2 regions of the Paeniglutamicibacter sulfureus genome follow, and region 1 is predicted to be linked to the other one. Evidence: riboswitches for the same ligand, from Rfam matches in the RefSeq annotation. Region 1 holds a riboswitch; the other holds the start of a gene.

Evidence for each region. Region 1 has a riboswitch for S-adenosylmethionine ahead of ABD687_RS17295 (hypothetical protein). Riboswitches for the same ligand answer to the same signal wherever they lie in the genome.
Region 2: another riboswitch for S-adenosylmethionine. It lies ahead of ABD687_RS13540 (flavin reductase family protein); the one in region 1 lies ahead of ABD687_RS17295 (hypothetical protein).

Annotation. Positions count from the first base shown of each region.
Region 1 is NZ_BAAAWO010000001.1:3,816,318-3,819,715, forward strand. Features, by position in the region: gene ABD687_RS17285 (DUF222 domain-containing protein) at 1-119, opposite strand, end outside; gene ABD687_RS17290 (VIT1/CCC1 transporter family protein) at 315-1,418, opposite strand; gene ABD687_RS17295 (hypothetical protein) at 1,659-1,931, opposite strand; SAM riboswitch class IV at 1,950-2,061, opposite strand; gene ABD687_RS17300 (DinB family protein) at 2,074-2,652, opposite strand; gene ABD687_RS17305 (sodium:solute symporter family protein) at 2,780-3,398, opposite strand, start outside.
Region 2 is NZ_BAAAWO010000001.1:2,960,910-2,964,307, forward strand. Features, by position in the region: gene ABD687_RS13535 (DUF1801 domain-containing protein) at 367-792, shown strand; gene ABD687_RS13540 (flavin reductase family protein) at 887-1,396, opposite strand; SAM riboswitch class IV at 1,464-1,576, opposite strand; gene ABD687_RS13545 (dihydrofolate reductase family protein) at 1,820-2,446, opposite strand; gene rplI (50S ribosomal protein L9) at 2,660-3,115, opposite strand; gene rpsR (30S ribosomal protein S18) at 3,131-3,370, opposite strand.

The sequences.
Region 1 (3,398 bases):
TCGGCAACCAGTGCGTCCATGTCCGCCCCGTCGTGCAATAGCGCATCGTAGCCCAGGTCCCTGACGGCACCACCGGTGGTGCCGTCAGAAGGGGTACCGCTCGATGACGTCGTTGCCATACTTCAATTTTAGAACCAGTAGCCGACAATTGGAAGATATTTTCATGAATATTAGAAACTATGTTCTAGTAAGGATCGTGGGCGACTGCGTTCCCGGCGAGTGCCATCCCGTTCGGGCACAGCGAGGAAAGAGTGCCGCCGGATCCCCGATCCATGAAAGTGGCGGCACGTGCCAGTGTCCCTGCAGTGGTGCCGCTAAGCCACGGAGCTGCCGAAGAGCAGTCCGAGGACGTAGGTGACCGCCGCGGCGCCCAGGCCGATGGCCAGCTGGCGCAGTCCGCGCTTGGCCGGGGATGCGCCGGAAAGCAAGCCGACCACGCCGCCGGTGGCCAGCAGGGCGATGCCCACCAGCACGGCGGAGAGCAGGATCGCGGGGGTGCCGTCCATGCCGAAAATGAACGGAAGGATCGGGATGACCGCCCCGGAGGCAAAGAAGCAGAAGGACGCGGAAGCCGCACCCATGGCGGAGCCGATTTCCTCGTGTTCCCGGCTATCGGCGGCAACCGTGAGCTCGGACCGGAGCGACGTGGAGGGGTTGCAGTCGCAGGAGTAGATGCCCATGCGTTCGGCGGCCCGGTGTGCTGCGTCCTCGTCGCTCATGCCGCGGGCCTTGTAGACCAATACCAGCTCGTTGGCATCCAGATCGAGGTCCGGCGCCGCGGCCAGGGTCACCTCCGTGGGCTTGGAAGCCGAGAGCAGCTCGCGCTGGGAACGCACCGAGACGTATTCGCCCGCGGCCATCGACAGGGCCCCGGCCAGCAGCCCGGCAATGCCGGAGAAGAGCACGAAGGAGGTTGCCACGCCCGTGGCGCCGATGCCCATGACCAAGGCCAGGTTGGACACCAGGCCGTCGTTGGCGCCGAAGACCGCCGCCCGGAAGTTGCCCGAAAGCCGGTTGCGGCCGCGGGTGGCCAGGCCGCGCACGACCTCCTCGTGGACGAGTTCGTCGGCGGCCATCTGGCGGCTGGCATCGGTGTCTGCGGCATAGGGGGAGTTGCCCTCGGCACGCTGGGCCAGGGCCAGGACGAAGACCGAACCGAAGTGCCGGGCCAGGAAGCGGAGCATGGTGCGCCGGATCGAGGGCCGGGTGCGCTTGTCGGCGTTCTCGCCCAGCAGCGAGCGCCAGTGTTCCTCGTGTCGGGTTTCGGCGGCTGCCAGTCCCAGCAGGACTGCGCGTTCCTCACCCTGGCGCTTGTTGGCCAGTTCGCGGTAGACCGCGCCTTCGGCGATTTCGTCGGCCAGGTACTGGCGCCAGCGCTTGATCTGGGCGTGAGTGGGGGTCGGCGCTTGTTGCGTCATGCTCTCATCCTCATGTGGGCGTTCACGGCCTCGGGAGGCCATGCGATGGGGAGGCCCAGCAGGATTTCTTTTTGGGTACGTTGAGCCTCGGGCCACCAATGTGTGGACCGAAGGTCTCGTTCGCCCGGGCCGGGCTGGATTGCCCGTGGCCCCGGGTGGATTGCCGGGTTACAACGCTGTAACCAGTATGTCGACGCACCGCTGTCCCGCCGTGCCGGCGGGTCTGGGAACTACTCCCCTTCAACCCACGAGTGTAGCCGTTGGCAGGACAAGTGAAAATTCGTTGAGACTAAAAAACAACGCCTGTCCGGCGGGCTTTCCGGCCCGGGGGATGCGCACCGACAGCTCCCTCGCGCGGGCGTCGAAGCGCGGCAAGCCGACGGCATTGGCCAGGGCCGCGGCCAGCGAAGGTGCGTCCGCAACGTGGTAGCTGTGCCAGGAACCGGCAAGGCGCAGCTCGACGACCGCACGGTGGACATCGAGCAGGGGCAAAACGGGGATGGAAGGTGCCATGTGGGGGCGAAAGCCTTTCGTGAGCTCTTGCCGGGGCCAAGTGGTCCGCGACCGCTTCTTCATCCGAACCACCCATGAACCTGGGGTTGGTGCGCGTCTGAGTCGGAGCTTGCCGACGCGTCTCGTGAAGCTGTGGTCCACTTTACCGTGATTCGGAGGCCCGCAAGATATTTGCGTGCAATTGCGTCCAGGCAACGGGGTCGTAGGGAGGAATGTTGGTGTTGTCCCGGCGCATTCCGGTGGAACCGTCGATGAGCTCCCGCACGATGTCGGCATGGCCCGCATGGCGTGCGGTCTCCACGTTCATGTGCAGCAGCAGGCGCCCGAGCGTGGTGTCGCGTTTCTCCGGCACCCACCAGGAAACCGTGGCCGGTGCATCCAGGGGGAGGGCTGCGATGTTGTGGTTTGCTGCGGCGATGGCGCGGCGGTAGAAATCGAGGATCTCGGAGCAGGGGACATCGGCGGGCACCCACATGTCGGCGCTGACTTCCGGATCGGCCATCAGCGCGTCGTGGCGTTCATCCTCGACCGTGAACCCGAGGCATTCGACGAAGTAGCCGTACTCGACGGTGGCCAGATGCTGGATCAGGCCCAGGATGTTGGTGCCCGTCCCGACCATGGGGCGGGTCATTTCCTGCTCGCTGAGCCCCTCGACCTTCCAGAGCATGGCTTCGCGCGTGCTGTCCAGGTACGTGGTGAGGTGGTCCTTGAGATTGTCCATGCGGCCCAGCCTAGGAGCGACGGGGCCCGCCGGGGAAGGGCTGCGGCGAAAGGAAGGAGCCCGTCTTCGCGCGCAGTGCGCGGAGACGGGCTCCCTTCGGGATGCGGTCCGTGCCGTGAATCCGGTGCTAGCGGCCGGCGACCTCGGTGATTTCCGCGCCCTCGGCGTCGGCATGGCCGGCGACCCGGGCGTTCCAGCGGGTGATGACCGCCGCGGAGGTGGGTCGCGTGATCAGGGAGACCACGATGAAGGTCAGTGCCGAGGCAATCAATCCGAAGTAGATTGGCTCGTTCGCGTAGATGCCGTCAAAGCGCTGTTCGGCCTGGATTTCCAGGACGATCATGGTGCCCAAGGTGACAATGGTTCCGGCAGCCATCGAGGCGGCGGCCCCCAGCCCATTCCCGCGCTTCCAGACCAGCCCGCCGATGATGGCCACCAGCAGGCCGCCCACCAGGATGTCGTAGGCAATGGTCAGTGCCGCGACCACGTCGGAGACCATGATGGCCAGCACGATCGAGACAATGCCCAGCAGCAGCACCCAGATGCGGTTGGCACGCACGTCGTGCTCCGGGTTTTCGTTGGTGTTCACCTTCACGTGCCTGCCGAACCAGCTGGCCACGAACGGGGTGACGTCGGTGCGGGCCACTGTGGCAGCGGCAATCAGCGCGCCGGAGGCAGTGGACATCATGGCTGCCACAGCGGCTGCCAGCACCAGTCCGCCGACGGCGACGGGCAGCAGCTGAGTG
Region 2 (3,398 bases), 860 kb from region 1:
ACCATAGACCTGTTTTCCCACAAACCCAACACGGTTATCCACAGGCCGTGTGGATAACCTGTGAACCTTGCGGCGTGTTGTGTGCACAGTCTGGGGAGAACATTGTGGATTACACCAATTTCCTCTCCACAATAAGACTTTGACTAGGCATTATGTAGATCAACCCCTGTGGATACAAAGTATTTATCCACATCCTCTACACGCGGAAAAGTCGGTTATACACACAAAAACCCCGGGATTCCGGGCTTGGATTGGCCACCATTTCATAGTTACCCACAAGCTATCCACAGACACGCCGGAACTTCCCGCGGATCTGGGGATATCGGGGATTGATGGAGATCACCAACGACTGACATACTGGGCCGCATGAGCGCCAACAAGACCGCACCGACAGCCGTTGACCCGGCTCAATTCATATCGGCAGTGTCACACCCGACTAGGCGCGCGGATGCCGAGGTCTTGCTCCGGATGATGGAAGAGGTCAGCGGAGAGCCCGCGGTTATGTGGGGCCCGACAATCGTTGGGTTCGGCAGCTACCACTACAAGTACGAATCGGGGCGCGAAGGGGATGCCAGTGCCATCGGCTTCTCCCCGAGGGCGGCGAACCTTGCCCTCTACGGGCTGACCATTGCACCGACCGCCGGCCCCCTATTGGAGAAATTGGGCAAGTGCAAACGCGGGGCATCGTGCCTCTATGTGAACAAGCTTGCCGACGTCGACCTGGACGTACTCGCCCGGCTTGCCCGTGACGGCTACCGGTACATGACTGGCGTGGTGCACCACTCGTCTTAGGAAAACGTGTTGGCAAAGGCAAAGGGCTCAGTCCCCGTGGCATCGAATCATGGATTCGGTACCACGGAGGCTGAGCCCTCGCATTTCAGGTTCCCTAGGAGACCAGCTGTTCGGCATCCAGGCGACGGAATGCCGAACCGTGGAACACCAGCGGTGAGTGGGCGTTGTCGTGCGTCTGGTGGCCGTGCACGCGCAGCAGCACCACATGGTGGTCGCCTGCAGGAACCTCTTGCTCGACGGAGCAATCGAGCCACAGGGTGGCGTCATGCAGGAACAGCGCACCCTCATCGGTCGAATCAAGACGAAGCCCGGCGAACCTGTCCCCCGACTTTGAAGCGATCTGCCGGCACACGCCCTCGTTCTTTTCGCTGAGCACTGAAACCCCGATCCGCCCGTTGGTGCGCACCAACGGCCAGGTCTTCGAGGTGTTCTGGACAGCAAACATCACCAGCGGCGGATCCATGGAGACGCCAACCGTAAAGGACGAGGCAATGATTCCCTGCGGTTGCCCGTCAACGATGGCGCAGAGTGCGGCAATGCCGGATGGATGCTGGGCAAAGACGTTGCGCAGGGTGTCGGGGGTGAGGTCAGAGGTGAGTGTCATGGTGCTCAATCCTTCGGCTTCGGCCCACCATCGCGGTGCGTGCTACACACGCGCCAACCAACGAGGTGTGCGGTACTTGCCTCCGGGGTTCCGGTAGGCCGAATCATCACCTGGAGCACCCCACTACCGTGAGAGGGTTGCCGGCCAACGGGCCAGGGCCTTACGTTGACACTCTTGATTCTTCACCAACGTTAGAAGAAATAATTACGTCTCGTCAAAGTTTGTTTCGACATACGAAGTCACGAAGAGTAAGAATCGAAGATTGTGCGATCATTTGCCTCGATGGTGCCACAGTTGCCCGAGACGCCCGCATTCGTTCCCGAACGCGTGGACGACAGCTCTGGGGCCGAAGAAGACGATGACATGGCCCGGAATTATGGTTGGCATACGTGCCACAAACGCGGTGGCCGGCACCTCTTCCACCTACGAGAGGTCCGAAACTCCCGTATAAGTCGCATAGGACGCATCGCCGATGCGCTCGTAGACCAGGATGGCAAGCCCGCCCGGGGTGCTCGTGGTGCTGGAGAGCCGAAGTCCTGTGGGTGCGCCTCCCTCCGGGAAGAGTCGCCTTCCATGGCCAAGGACCACCGGCGCCACCACCAGTCGCAGCTCGTCAATCAGCCCCTCGGCGAGCAATGAAGCGGCAAGCCTGGCGCTCCCGTGGATCTGCAGCTCCTTGCCGGGGCGCGCCTTGAGGTCGGCAACCCGGGTCGCCACGTCACCGGAGAGGATGGTGGTTGGATCCCAGGTTCCCTCGCCAAGCGTTTGCGAGGCCACGTACTTGGGCAGGGAGTTCATGAGCACCGTGAAGGGGTCGTCCGGGTCGGTGATTTGCGGCCAGTCCCTGGCAAATGCCTCATAGGTGCGGCGGCCAAGCAGCAGCCCGTCCGCTTCGCCGAGCCATTGCGCGGCCTGTTCGATGAAGGCCTCGTCCATGTGCGGGACGAACCATCCGCCCTGGGTGAATCCGTCGGTGGTGTCTTCCTCGGGAGACCCGGGGCCTTGCGACACCCCGTCGAGACTCACAAACTCCGTTAATACCAGCTTCATGACCGCGCCTTCTCGCTTGTTTGGCTGCCCTTTCCCGGGATTCGACGTGGCAGTCCATCCAGGAGGGCACTGCCCCATTTGGCCAAGCTACTCGACGGGAACGCCCGGCGCCAGACCCGATGCACCAGAGGAGGCCTTAAACCACTATGGACCCCGCCGAGGGCGGGGTCCACAGTGGTTTGCCGTCACACAAGACGGCGGGTGCACAAGGAATTACTTCTTTGCGGCAACAACCTGCAGTGAAACGGTTGCGGAGACATCGGTGTGCAGACGCACGGTCGCGGTGTAGTTACCCGTCGACTTGATGTGGTCGTTGATCTCGATGTTGCGCTTGTCGATCGCGCCAACGCCGGCGGCTGCAACAGCCTTGGCGATGTCGTCGGTCTTCACGGTGCCGAAGAGGCGACCGGTAGCGCCGGCCTTGACGGTCAGCTTGACCGGCTTGGCGGAAAGCGAAGCGGCAAGTGCCTTGGCGTCTTCCAGGGAAGCAACGGCGCGAGCAGCACGGGCGGCCTTGATCGACTCAACCTGCTTCTCACCGCCCTTGGTCCAGGTGATGCCAAAGGCGCGCGGGAGAAGGTAGTTACGTGCGTAACCGTCCTTCACCTCAACGATGTCGCCTGCGGCACCGAGGCCGGTAACTTCGTGGGTCAGAATGAGCTTTGCCATGTTGGTATACCTTCCTTAGCCGCGGCCAGCGCCGGAGTAAGGCAGCAAGGCTACTTCACGCGCGTTCTTGATGGCCTGTGCGATCTTGCGCTGTTCCTGTACGGAAACACCGGTAACGCGACGGGCGCGGATCTTTCCGCGATCGGAAATGAACTTGCGCAGCAATGCTACGTCCTTGTAGTCGATGACAGTGATGTCAGCGGCCTTCAAGGGGTTGGACTTTGGTTTGGGCTTACGGAGTTCAGCCTTAGCCATCGTGGAGCTCCTTTATCAGGTGGAGCCC